Regions from separate parts of the Leisingera sp. MMG026 genome, predicted to be linked through region 1. Evidence: riboswitches for the same ligand, from Rfam matches in the RefSeq annotation. Region 1 holds a riboswitch; each other region holds the start of a gene.

Region 1 (3,203 bases):
CATCCAGCGGGTGCCGATGCTGTCGCCCTGGGCCTTGACCGTTACCGAGATCGACAAGGGCCGCGAGGGCGACGAGCTGATGGTGTAGGTGCGCCAGACTGTCCCTTCCGGCACCGGCAGCTCCAGCGTCAGGAACTGGCCCGGCTGGTACTTGAACCACGCGCCCGACGGCGCGCGGAAGCTGAAGGTGGCGGTGTTCGGCGCTTCCGGAACAACCGAGACGCATTCCAGCATCTCGTCGTCCTTCCACGCCAGGGTTTCGTCCAATGTCTCAAAATTGGCCTGCAATCCCATAATCTTACTCCGCCGCAATCAGATGGCGGCCGGTCAGCGCGCGGGTCAGGTGTTCAGCATACCAGTTGGAGAACTGGATGACGCCGCTTTCCTGCACCTCGGAATAGGGACCGGGTTCATAGGCGGGGGAGTTGATGCCTTGCTGGTTGTCTTCGACCACAATGCGATCCTCGTCATTGGTCGCCATCCAGACCTCGGTCAGGCGCTTGATGTCGTAATCCTGGCCCTCGACCGCATCCTTGTGCACCAGCCATTTGGTAGTGACTTCGGTTTCGGTCGGGCTGATCGGAGTGACCCGGAACACGAGGGAGTGATCCGGCAGGAAGTGGTTCCAGGTGGTCGGATAGTGGAACTTCAGCAGCGTGCCGGCATCAGCAAAGGGCACCCGGCCCAGCGGCTTGGCCACTGCCGCCTTGCCGTCCATGGTGTAGCTTTCCGCGCCCTCATTCAGCGGCATCCGCGCCAGCCGGTGCTGGCCGCGCGCATCCATGCGGAACTGCGCCGGGCAACCTGCCGCTTCAATCCGGTCAAAGTGCTTTTGCAGATGCGGCGGGGTCTCGCCGCCCTCTACGCCAGTGACCGAAGGGTCCTCGGGGAAGGTCCGGCACAGCGACGGGTGGTTGCCGCCGCAGTGGTAGCACTCGCGGTTGTTCTCCCAGACCAGCTTCCAGTTGCCGTTCTCGATGATCGAGCTTTCAAAGGCCACCTTGGCATTGCCCAGATCATGCGGCTCCAGGTAGGGGCGGGCGACGTCGGCGAAGGCGTCGAAGTCCGGCGCCTCATCCGCCAGGCAGATGTAGATCAGCCCGGCCAGGTCGCGGCAATGCACCGGCTTCAGCCCGTGTTTCGAGGCATCGAAATCCGGCCCCATGTCACGCGCCCACAGCAGTTTGCCGTCCAGCTCGTAGGTCCACTGGTGGTAAGGGCAGACCAGCTTGGGCGAATTGCCCTTTTTCGCCTTGCACACAACCGAACCGCGGTGGCGGCAGGCGTTGTGGAAAGCACGCACTTCGCCATCAGTGCCGCGCACGATAATGACGTTATAGGCCCCCACCTGATGGGTCACATAATTGCCCGGTTTCGGCACTTCGCAGGCGGGAATGGCAAACAGCCACTCGCGGTAGAAGATCTGCCGCATGTCCAGATCCAAAACACCCGGATCGGTGTAGAACGCCTGTTCCAGAGAATAGTTTTTCTGCCGCGCCATCAGCTTGGCCAGAATTTCGCTGTCGTGAAGCATCTGCTTCTCTCCTCTGCCGCATCCCCGCGGCGTGTTGGCTTGGGTGCAGGCATAGGCAAAGGGATTGCGGACACGCGCCGCAACCGCCCCGCCGCCGTCCGCGGTTGACGTTTTCATGGCAAGGCTGGTTTCCGGACTGTCCCGGGGCCGCTTTGGCGGCGGGGCCTGGCACCTTCCCGAAGCCATTGGCTTCAGTGGTTGTTTGCCATGCCTTGCCCGGGGTCACCGTTGCGGGGGCAGTGCCGGAGTTTCACCAGCTTCCCAATTCTCCGCCCCGAAGGACGGCACCTTGCTATCTGCGGTATTGCCCGAAAAATTTCCCGCCATCGGAAACAAAACCGACCCGGCGAAACCGGAATAAGACATGCAGGTTTGCCGCGCCGGGCGGGACAGGGATGTCCAGAAACTCAAACCGGCATCCGCCAGCCCGTTTGCGGCAAGCGCTTATCTTTCATGCGGTTACCCGCGGCTGATCCCACCGAATCGATTCGCACGCAGTGAATCTTGCGCCAGCCCCTTGGAACGCGGCATGCGCTTAATTATATGCTGTATAATTAAACGCATGCACAGGAGAACCCGATGACCACCGGCCACGTCTTCATCGCCACCAGCCTCGACGGCTTTGTGGCCCGCCAGGACCATTCTCTGGATTGGCTGCACAAACAGCCTGTTGCCGAAGATGACGATGGCGGCTTTGCCGCCTTCATGGACAGCGTCGACGGGCTGGTCATGGGAACCGGATCGTTCCGCACCCTGCTCGGGTTCGGCCAATGGCCCTACAGCAAACCTGTTGTGGTCCTCAGCAGCAGCCTGACCGAACAGGACATTCCCGAGGAGCTGAAGGACAAGGTGCGCCTCAGCACCGCCGCGCCCGCAGACCTTATGCAGGAGCTGCAAGAAGAGGGCTGGACCCGCGCCTATATCGACGGCGGACGGATGGTGCAGTCCTTCCTGCGCCAGGGGCTTATCGCCGATCTGACCATCACAACGGTCCCGATTCTGATCGGCAGCGGCATTCCGCTGTTCGGCAGCCTGGACCGGGACATCGACCTCCAGGCGGCAAGCTCCCGCATCCTGCCCACCGGCATGGTCCAGACCACGTTCCGGGTAGCCTGACCAATGCCCCCGCGCATGGGCCGCCCGCCCAGGGGCAGCCGGACCCTCAGCAAGGATGATGTGCTGAAAACGGCCCTGCAGCTGCTCGATGAGGGCGGCAGCAAGGCCCTCACATTCAAAGCACTGGCAAAGGCGCTTGGCGTCACCCCGATGGCCGTTGCCCATCACGCCGGAACCAAGGACGAGATGATTGCATCCCTCGTCGCCATTGCGTTTGCAGGTTCAGACACCCCGTCAGAAGCGGCAACGCCCAAACTGCGGCTGCGCGATCTGATGACCCGCTATTGCGCCCAGGTGACCAAGCATCCGGAGCTTGCAAAGTGCATCCTGGAAAACCCGGCCCAGATCGGCCCCTCCCTGACCGGGCTGACCCGGCTGATCGAGGCGGAAATCACCGCCGCAGACCTATCTGGCGCAGAGGCCCGCACCATTCTCTGCCTGCTGGTGGATTACACACACGGTTTCGCCTTTGCTGCCGCCGCGGCACCACGCGGGGCGCTTTCGGCTGGCGATTTCACCCCGGCGCTGGACTGGGTCCTCGACCGTATCGAGT
Region 2 (3,203 bases), on a different contig from region 1:
TATCGTCATGCTCGGCGATGACCACCAGGGCGGTCTTGCGCGGCTGCGCGCCCCAGGGCTGATCGTATTGGGCGCGCAGGCGCTCGCCCACGGCCTGAACCAGCATCCGCATCGGTTTTCCTTCCACCGCGACATAGCCTTTGACGCGCAGGATGTTGCGCTCGCGGGCGAGTTTCACGATGGCATTCTGCAGCGCTTCGGGGTCGGAGACTTCGCCCATTTCGACAACGATGCTTTCAAAATCGTCATGCTCGTGGTCGTGGTGGCCGTCGTGGTGGCTGGGGCGGGCGTCCAGATCGTCTTCGGCAGCAGCACCCAGACCCAGGATGATGCGCGGATCGATGACGCCTTCGCTCATCGGCAGGATCGGCAGCTTGCGGGGTGCCTCGGCCTCGATCACGGCACGGGCCTTCTCGACGCCTGCGTCGCCGGCCAGATCGGCCTTGGACAACAGCACGATGTCAGCGCAGGAGATCTGATCCTCGAAGACTTCGCTGAGCGGGGTTTCGTGGTCGATGCTGTCATCCGCCTCGCGCTGGGCCTGCACGGCGTCCAGATCGGGGGCGAACTGGCCTTTGGCGACCGCCTCGGCGTCCGCCAGGGCAATTACGCCGTCGACGGTGATGCGGGAGCGGATGGCGGGCCAGTCAAACGCTTTCAAGAGCGGTTTCGGCAGGGCTAGGCCGGAGGTCTCAATCACGATATGGTCGGGTTTTTCGGGCAGGGCCATCAGCTGTTCGATGGTGGGGATGAAGTCATCGGCCACGGTGCAGCAGATGCAGCCGTTGGCCAGCTCCATGATGTTTTCCGCCGGGCAGTTGTCATCGGCGCAGGATTTCAGGATGTCGCCGTCCACGCCGGCAGTGCCGAATTCGTTCACCACCACGGCCAGGCGCTTACCCTGCGGGTTCTGCATCAGGTGGCGGATCAGCGTGGTCTTGCCTGCGCCCAGAAAACCGGTGATGACGGTGACGGGGATCTTGTTGAGATCGCTCATGATTACTCCTCGGAGAAGAACTTGGCCGGCGGGATGCGGGCAACGGATTGTTTGCGGAAGGTCTGCGGGCGCTGGCGCCACGGCACGACGCCATCAGCGGTGCCGGCATAAGCCGCAGCACCTTCCAGAATTTCGGGGACATGCTGGTCCGGGTCGAGGTCGCCGTAGACATAAGTCCAGCGTTCTTCGCCGCCGATCAGCGCAACAGCGCAGCCGCGCTTGCACGACGACAGGCATTCGACGCCACGCAGACGGACGCCTTCGGGCATTCCGGCTTCTTCCAAGGCTGCATGCAGGATGGCGCCGGGGCGTGCTGCCTCGGGGTCGGCGCCCTCGCGGCGGCAGGTGAGGCAAACGGTCAGGGTGACCGGTCCCGGGGTGCTGGCAGATTGGCCTGCCATGTCGTCAGCCATTGGCGCGTCTCCTGTCGCGGCAGGGCGTGCGGGATGGCCGAAAAGGGGCCAGTCGTGCGAGCCCCTTACCCGGTCGCAGAACACCCCGTCTGCCCGTTGATCTCTCCTTCGCTGGCAGGTCTCCCGGCTTGCGGATGCCAAGGCGTGCGCCTTGCCGGCCATCCTGCCTTCCCGGGGATCACCCAGTGGCATGGCGGCCTCATCCGGTCACGGTCGCGGGGGCGGCTGTGCTTCGGCCCGAAAGCCTTCACATTCCCTCTTCGCCTGTTTTCACAGGAACCAGCTGAACCCCCTTGCGCTATCGTGCCCTTCTTTGTCAAGACATGGGTCAAACAGCTGGAGAGCCCCAATGAGCGAAAAGTCTGAAACCGGCATCTCAGAAGAAGAAGCCGCCCGTCATACGTCCAAGATGGCCAAGAAAAAGGCCGCGCGCGACCGGATGATGAAGACCAAGGAGGGCGAAAAGGGCCTGATTATCGTCCACACCGGGCCGGGCAAGGGCAAATCTTCGTCGGGGTTCGGGATGATCATGCGCTGCATCGCGCATGGGATGCCGTCCGCTGTGGTGCAGTTCATTAAGGGCGCCTGGCAGACCGGCGAGCGGACATTGATCGAGGAGAATTTCAGCGATCGGTGCCAGTTCTACGCAATGGGCGAAGGCTTTACCTGGGAGACCCAGGACAAGGCCCGCGACATTGCCGCCGCGCAGAAGGGCTGGGAAAAGGCCAAGGAGATGATTCTGGATGAGCGCAACACCATGGTGCTGCTGGACGAGATCAACATTGCGCTGCGCTATGACTATCTGGACCTCGAAGAAGTGCTGGAGTTCCTGGTGGAGCAGAAGCCGCCGATGACTCATGTGGTGCTGACCGGGCGCAACGCCAAGGAAGAGCTGATCGAGATTGCCGATCTGGTGACCGAGATGGGGCAGGTCAAACACCCGTTCCGCGCCGGTGTGAAGGCGCAGAAGGGCGTGGAGTTTTAAGACGCTTTCAGAATGTCCCGCCCGGCCGATAGGCCGGGCCGCGCCAACCCGCCCCCACGGGGCGGCGCGATTGCGCCTCCCTTCGGGTTGGCCCGTCCCTTAGCTCTAAGCCGCCAGCCTGGCGGCTTTCTTGCTGATATAGGCATCCACTGCCGCGCGCTGCGCCTTGTCCAGCCGCAGGCCCAGCTTGGTGCGCCGCCACAGGTAGTCGTCGCCTGACCGCACCCATTCGCGGGCTATCGCCCAGTCGAGTTCCTGCGCGGTGATGGTTGCGCCAAAATCCCGCCCCAGATCACCGGCGGATTTGGCGTCCCCGAGCACGTCCCAGGCTTCGGTGCCGTAAGCGCGGATCATCCGGGCGGTCCAATAGGGCGTCAGGAACGGATAGTCTGCCGCCAGTTTCGTTTTCAGCGTCTCAACATCCGCCACTGCAAAATCACCACCGGGCAGGGCCACGCCTGCGGTCCAGTCAGACGGCACTTGCGGGAACACATCGCCGATTTTCGCCAGCGCGGCCTCGGCCAGCTTGCGGTAGGTGGTGATCTTGCCGCCAAAGACATTCAGCAGCGGCGCCTGCGCGCGGTCCAGCGTCAGCACATATTCGCGGGTGGCCGCAGTGGCCGAGCTGGCGCCGTCGTCATAGAGCGGGCGCACGCCGGAATAGGTCCAGACGATGTCTTCGCGGCTGAGCGGCTGTTCGAAGTATTGCGATGCGAAATCAACCAGATAGTCCTGCTCGGCCTCGGTGCAGTGCGGTTTGGTTTCCGGATCGGGATGGTCGGCGTCCGTTGTGCCGATCAGGGTGAAA
Region 3 (3,203 bases), on a different contig from region 1:
TCAATAAAAAACCACAATAAGCCACATTAACCTCAAAAATTAGGCGTTTTGAGGCTGTCAGCGCCGCATCAACGGCTCATGTGTTGTTTTTTGTGGCTTTCTGACGTAGCAACGCAACAGGAGGCCCAATGACCAAAAGCCGCAAGACCACCAACCAGCGTGAAGAGGAAATCCTGCGGGCGCTGCAGCAGGCGGGGGGGTCCTGCCGGGTCAGCTATCTGGCCGGCAGGCTGGGCGTGTCGAATGAAACCATCCGGCGAAACATCCGCACGCTGGAGGATGCCCAAGCGGTCCGCAAGGTGCACGGCGGGGTGCATCTGATTGAAGATGTGAACGAGCTGCCGCTGCAAAACCGGATGGATACCCACGCCTCAGAAAAGCAGCGTCTGGCCATCGAGGTGGCCAAGACCATCAGCGACGGGGATTCGGTCTTTTTGGACGTCGGTTCCACCACCGCTTATGTGGCGCAGGAGCTGCGGCAGCGGTCAAACCTCTTTGTGGTGACCAATTCCGTGCTGGTGGCCCATGCGCTTGCCTCGCGCAATAACAACCGGGTGTTTCTGGCGGGCGGCGAGCTGCGCCCGCATGACGGCGGTGCCTTCGGGGCCGAGGCGCTGGATCTGGTGCGGCGGCTGAACGTGCAGTTTGCCATTTTTTCGGCCGGGGCGATCAATGCCGAACAGGGCTTCATGCTGCATGATCTCGAAGAGGCAAATCTGGCCCGTGTCGCGGCGGCCAATGCGCAGGTCCGGATTGTTGTGGCCGATCATGACAAGTTCAACAAGCGCGCGCCGGTGTCGGTCGGCAAGGATACCAAATTCGAAGTCTTCTATACGGACGCGCAGCCGCCGCAGGCCGTCAAGGACATGCTCAAGGCGATGGATACCGATCTGATCGTGGTCGAGTAACGGAGCTGCGATATGGTTCAGGACAGTTTGCAGCCACGCTTTTGCGGCTGCGGCCGATGGGTGTCCCATCCCTGGAGCAGCTTGTGCTGGAATTTTCCATCTGGCCGTGGCTTGGGAAACCGTCGTCCATAGGCTGCCTGCTGTGCCCGGTTCGCAGAATTTCTGCTGCAAAGTAACTTTTTCTTGCCGCAGCGAAAGGGATGGGCTACCCGCGCTTTACCGGTCCCGAAAGGGCTAAGAGGGAATCCGCGGTGCCTGCCGGCGCCAAACGGAACTGCCCCCGCAACTGTAGGCGGCGAGAGCTGTGCCATGACGTCACTGGGCCAAAACGGTCCGGGAAGACGGCACAGTCATTGACCCGCCAGTCAGGAGACCTGCCGGTGAAAACCGAAAGACACCGGGCGGGGTTGTCCGGGGAGGTTGCCGGTAAGATGCGCCGCCGTTTTCCGGTGCCGCAAGCGGGGGGCAGACCCTCAGCCTTACCGGTCAATGCCCTTTCACCCGTTCTCCGGTCATTGACACATGGAGATCGAATATCATGTTTTTGCGTTCCGGCCTGATCGGCCTTTCCTTCATCGCTGCCGCACAGGCTGCGGCGGCCAGCGAAACCTTTCCGCTGACCATTGAAAACTGCGGCCAGTCGGTCACATTCAAGGCGCCGGCAGCGTCTTCGGTGACGGTTGGCCAGGCGGCGACCGAAGTGCTTTACGCGCTGGGGCTGGGCGATAAGGTGCTGGGCACCTCGGTCTGGTTCAATGACGTGCTGCCCGAATACGCAGACCTGAATGCCAAGGTGGAACGCCTGGCCGACAACGATCCGAGCTTTGAAAGCGTCGTGGCCAAACGCCCCGGCCTGGTGGCGGCGCAGTACGAATGGCACGTCGGCCCCGAAGGTGTTGTTGCCAAGCGCGAGCAGTTTCATGATCTGGGCATCCCGACCTATGTGATGCCCGCCGATTGCGTCGGCAAGGACAACACGACCGGCGGCGACGGCACCCGCACGCAGATGTTCACCACCGGCAGCTTGTACCAGGGGATCGAGGAACTGGCGGCGATCTTTGGCGAAGCCGATAAGGGCGCCGAGCTGGTCGCCGAATATAAGGCCCGCGAGGCGGCAGCTGTTGCCAAGGCGCAGAAGGTCGCACTGGAAGATGCTTCCGCTGTGTTCTGGTTCTCTTCGCCGGAAATGGAAAGCGATCCGTTTGTGGCAGGCGAGAAGGGCGCGCCGGGCTACATGATGCAGCAGCTGGGGCTGCGCAATGTTATTGAGACCGACGAGGAATGGCCGACGGTCGGCTGGGAGACCATCGCCAAGGCCAATCCGACGGTGATTGTGATTGCCCGTATGGACCGCCGCCGCTTTGCCGCGGATGACTTCGAGAAAAAGCTGGACTTCCTGCGCAATGATCCGGTGGCGAGCCAGATGGATGCAGTCAAAAACAACCGCATCGTTGTGATGGACGCCCAGGCGATGGATGCCACCATCCGTGCCATTCCGGCGCTGGAGGATCTGGCTGCTGAACTCAGCGTGATCGGCACCAGCCAGTGAGTGCAGCCGCTGCAATCACATGGCAGGGCGTCAAGGGCGCGTGCCTGGCCTTGCCGGTGCTGGTTGCAGCGGTTCTGGCAGGCGCAATGATCGGGGAAACCGCGCTTGCGCCTGACCTTGTCCTGTCTGTTCTGGCCAATAAACTGGCCGGGGCAGGGCTGCCGGTTGATCCGATAGATCAAGGCATTGTCTGGAGTTACCGGCTGCCGCGGGCGCTGGTGGCGGGGGCCTGCGGGGCGGCGCTGGCGGTGGCGGGCGTGGTGCTGCAGGCCCTGCTGCGCAATGCGCTGGCGGATCCCTATATCCTGGGCATTTCCGCCGGCGCCTCGACCGGGGCGGTTGCGGTGACCATTGCAGGGCTTGGCGGCGGTGCGCTGTCGTTGTCCTTTGGCGCTTTTAACGGCGCGCTGCTGGCCTTTGGCTTTGTTGCTGTTCTGGCCCGGGCCGCCGGAGCAGGCGGCAGCCGCGCTGCGGCAGCGCAGATCGTGCTGGCGGGCATCGCAGGCTCGCAGCTGTTCAACGCGCTGACTGCTTTTATCATCGCAAAGTCCGCCAACGCCGATCAGGCCCGCGGCATCATGTTCTGGCTGATGGGCAATATGGGCGGGGTGCGCTGGCCGGATGTGTGGCTGGCAGTGCCGCTGGCGCTGGCGGGCTGGGTCGTCTGCCGGTTCCATGCGCGGGCGCTGGATGCCTTTACCTTTGGCACCGATTCAGCGGCCTCGCTGGGTATTCCGGTGCGGCGG
Region 4 (3,203 bases), on a different contig from region 1:
TTCCTCAGACATATCAAAGGCTTCGGATCTACTGTCCGAAGCCTTCTTCGTGTCCGCGCCTTCCGCACCCGCCGCAAGCCGCAAGAGACCGGCCAGATCCCCCTCCAGCGTCAGATCCAGGCCAGCGCCCGCCGACGCAGGCGTCAGCACGATCCGCTCCACCAATGCGCGCAGTGACTCTGGACCTGTCGCGGTTTCGTGCCGCCCCAGGTGCTCGTTTAAGCCACTTTCCGTTCGAACGCGACTGGGCTTTTCCAGCCTAAGGCAGAGTGCCGTCGGCGCGGATTGTAGAGGCCGTTTATGTAGTTAAAGATCGCCATCTCCGCTGTCCGTCGCGTTGGCCATGACCTTCGCCAGATCAGCTCTGCCTTGATCGTCTTGAAGAAGGTCTCGACGGCCGCATTGTCATAGCAATTTCCTTTGCCGCTCATCCACTGCCCCGGCAGTGCATGTTTACATGCATGAGAGGGGGACACGCTGAACCCGTGTTGTCGCAGGATTTTCTGATAGTCATGAGCACAGTATTGCGATCCACGATCCGTATGATGAATGCAGCCCATAGGCGGTGATCTGAAGGCTATAGCCATGTTCAGCGCCCGGATCGCCAAGTCCCGCTTCATCCGATTGCTGATGGCCCAACCGATGACCCGCCGAGAATGCAGGTCCAGGATGACAGCGAGGTATAGCCAACCCTCACGGGTCCAGACGTAACTGATATCGCCAGCCCACTTTTTGGTTTGGTTGGTCGGCAATGAAGTTCCGATCCAGCAGATTGGGTGCGATGTTGAACTTGTGGTCGCTATCCGTCGTGGCCTTGTGTTTGCGGGTCCTAACAATGGATATGCCGTTCTGTCGCATCAATCTGCCCACACGCCGATGCCCAACATTCAGGCCGATCTCCTTCAGCTCTTCAGTCATGCGTGGCCGACCATAGCTGCCCAGGCTGACACGCGATTGCTCCTTGATGTGGGCCAATGTCACCAGATCAGATCTCTGCCTGCGACTGGCAGGGCGGCTGCGGAATGCACGCAAACCACGCGCACTCACGTCCATTACCTTACACAAGCGTGCTGTTGGAAACTGATTTCGGTGTTCTTCAATGAACTTAAACCTCACGGCTTTTGGCTCGCGAAGAACACCGTGGCCTTTTTTAAGATTTCCCTTTCCTCCTTATGAATGCGGTTCTCGCGCCGAAGCCGATCATTCTCTTTGGCAAGGCTCAAATCCTCCTTCGACACTACACCGGTGTCTCGGTGTGCCGTGATCCATTTGTCAAACGTTGACAGGCCAACATCAAGATCATCAGCAACCTGCTTGCGTGTAAGTGCGCTGGTCAGCGCTATGAGCACCGCATCAGCTCGGAATTCGTCCGTCCGTTTCGTGCCCATACTTCGTCTCCTTTGGTGCAGTAAATGCTATCAAAGGGGCGGCATCAAACCGCGACAGGTCCACTCATTCGGCAATTGAACAGAAGACGGGAAGCTTGACTCAGTAAAATGGTTTTGCCATTCAGCAAGTGTGACCGGTTCCGCGAGTGTTTCAATGCGCAGCGGAAGAAATAGGGAACACGGTGCGGCGTACCCATTAGGGACCAAATCCGTGACTGCCCCCGCAACTGTGAGCGGTGAGTGACGCTGAACATGCCACTGGGATCTTTCCCGGGAAGGCCAGCCGAACCAAGACCCGCGAGTCAGGAGACCTGCCGGACACAGGGCAAAGACTTCGCTAGCGGAGTGTCTGCCCTTTTCCACCGGACGCCGGGGTGCGCGTCTGGCGCGGCTGCCGTTCAGGCTTCTCCGTGCCACTCTCCCCGTTGTTCATTCCTGATTGCAGGTGCGCCTGTGTCGTCGAATGAGGACGAAATGAAACTGAATTATCTGGCTGCAGCTCTGGCCATATCCCTGCCGGTCACCGCATCGGCGCATTTCCAGCTGAACTACACTGAAAACGTGCTGATCGGGAAGCCCGGCGATGTGCCGATGGGGCTGGTGTTCTGGCACCCGCTGGAAAACGGCCATGTGATGGACATGGGCAAACCTGAAGAATTTTTTATGGTTCACAAGGGCGAAAAGGTTGATCTTTCGGACCGCTTGGAACCGGCCACATTCAAGGGCGCGGAGAACGAAGCCGCCGCCTACAGGGCGTCGGTTCCGGTCAAGCGCTCGGGCGACTATGTGGTGGTGACTGTGCCCGCGCCCTATTATGAGGAAAGCGAAGACATCTATATTCAGCAGATTTCCAAAGTCGTGCTGAACCGCAACACCCTGCCCACCGATTGGGATCAGCCGGTGGGCCTGGAAACCGAGATCCTGCCGTTGAACAAGCCCTATAACGTCATTGTCGGCTCTACCTTCTCAGGTCAGGTGCTGGCGGATGGCAAGCCGGTTCCTGGTGCCGAAATCGAGGTTGAATTCATGGCATCAGAGCCTGACCTTGCGGCCTTTTCCACAACCAACCCGACGGTTCAGCCGATGTCCGGCGGCGCCATCGTTGCGATTGCAGACCAGAATGGCGTCTTTTCCTTTGGCATTCCGAAAGCGGGCCACTGGGGCTTTGCTGCTCTCGGCTCCGGCCCGGCGACTGAGCATGACGGCAAGGAACTCAGCCAGGACGCTGTGTTGTGGATCCACGCTGAAGAGCTGAAGTGAGAATAGCACCATGCATATCGTAGACGGCGCATTGTCGAATCCGGTTGTGATCGGCGGCGCGGTTGCCGCCGTCGGCGGTATCGCCATGGGGCTGCGGAGCCTGCCGCTGGAACGTATTCCGGCGGCGGGGGTTCTTTCGGCCAGTTTCTTTGTGGCCTCCCTGATCCATGTCCCGATCGGGCCGAGTTCGGTTCACCTGATCCTGAACGGGCTTGCGGGGCTGGTTCTGGGCTGGGCGGCCTTTCCGGCCCTGTTTGTCGGCCTCTTGCTGCAGGCGGTGTTCTTTGGCTTTGGCGGGCTGACCGTGCTGGGCGTGAACGCCGTGAACATCGCCCTGCCTGCAGTTCTGGTCGGGCTGATTTTCCGACCGCTGGTGGCCCGCGGCTCGCCTCTGCAGGGCGCCATCTGGGGCGGTATCGGCGGCGGCGCGGCCATTGCTGCCACAACACTTGCTGTTGCAGTCTCGCTGATGTTGTCCGGCGATGAGTTTGTCCTGGCAGCGAAACTGGTGTTCTTTTCCCATATCCCGGTGGTGATCATCGAAGCGCTTTTGTC

The links. Region 1 has a riboswitch for cobalamin ahead of L1069_RS13605 (aromatic ring-hydroxylating dioxygenase subunit alpha). Riboswitches for the same ligand answer to the same signal wherever they lie in the genome.
Region 2: another riboswitch for cobalamin. It lies ahead of L1069_RS13350 (DUF1636 domain-containing protein); the one in region 1 lies ahead of L1069_RS13605 (aromatic ring-hydroxylating dioxygenase subunit alpha).
Region 3: another riboswitch for cobalamin. It lies ahead of L1069_RS15470 (ABC transporter substrate-binding protein); the one in region 1 lies ahead of L1069_RS13605 (aromatic ring-hydroxylating dioxygenase subunit alpha).
Region 4: another riboswitch for cobalamin. It lies ahead of L1069_RS12520 (DUF4198 domain-containing protein); the one in region 1 lies ahead of L1069_RS13605 (aromatic ring-hydroxylating dioxygenase subunit alpha).

Annotation. Positions count from the first base shown of each region.
Region 1 is NZ_JAKFZM010000022.1:40,445-43,647, forward strand. It holds gene L1069_RS13600 (hybrid-cluster NAD(P)-dependent oxidoreductase) at 1-294, opposite strand, end outside; gene L1069_RS13605 (aromatic ring-hydroxylating dioxygenase subunit alpha) at 299-1,534, opposite strand; cobalamin riboswitch at 1,639-1,841, opposite strand; gene L1069_RS13610 (dihydrofolate reductase family protein) at 2,114-2,650, shown strand; gene L1069_RS13615 (TetR/AcrR family transcriptional regulator) at 2,654-3,203, shown strand, end outside.
Region 2 is NZ_JAKFZM010000021.1:69,014-72,216, reverse strand. It holds gene cobW (cobalamin biosynthesis protein CobW) at 1-997, opposite strand, end outside; gene L1069_RS13350 (DUF1636 domain-containing protein) at 1,000-1,410, opposite strand; cobalamin riboswitch at 1,506-1,709, opposite strand; gene cobO (cob(I)yrinic acid a,c-diamide adenosyltransferase) at 1,760-2,395, shown strand; gene glpD (glycerol-3-phosphate dehydrogenase) at 2,501-3,203, opposite strand, start outside.
Region 3 is NZ_JAKFZM010000027.1:58,379-61,581, reverse strand. It holds gene L1069_RS15475 (DeoR/GlpR family DNA-binding transcription regulator) at 129-908, shown strand; cobalamin riboswitch at 1,112-1,305, shown strand; gene L1069_RS15470 (ABC transporter substrate-binding protein) at 1,447-2,457, shown strand; gene L1069_RS15465 (iron chelate uptake ABC transporter family permease subunit) at 2,454-3,203, shown strand, end outside.
Region 4 is NZ_JAKFZM010000019.1:94,565-97,767, reverse strand. It holds partial or broken gene L1069_RS12525 (IS3 family transposase) at 219-1,388, opposite strand; cobalamin riboswitch at 1,507-1,722, shown strand; gene L1069_RS12520 (DUF4198 domain-containing protein) at 1,863-2,648, shown strand; gene cbiM (cobalt transporter CbiM) at 2,659-3,203, shown strand, end outside.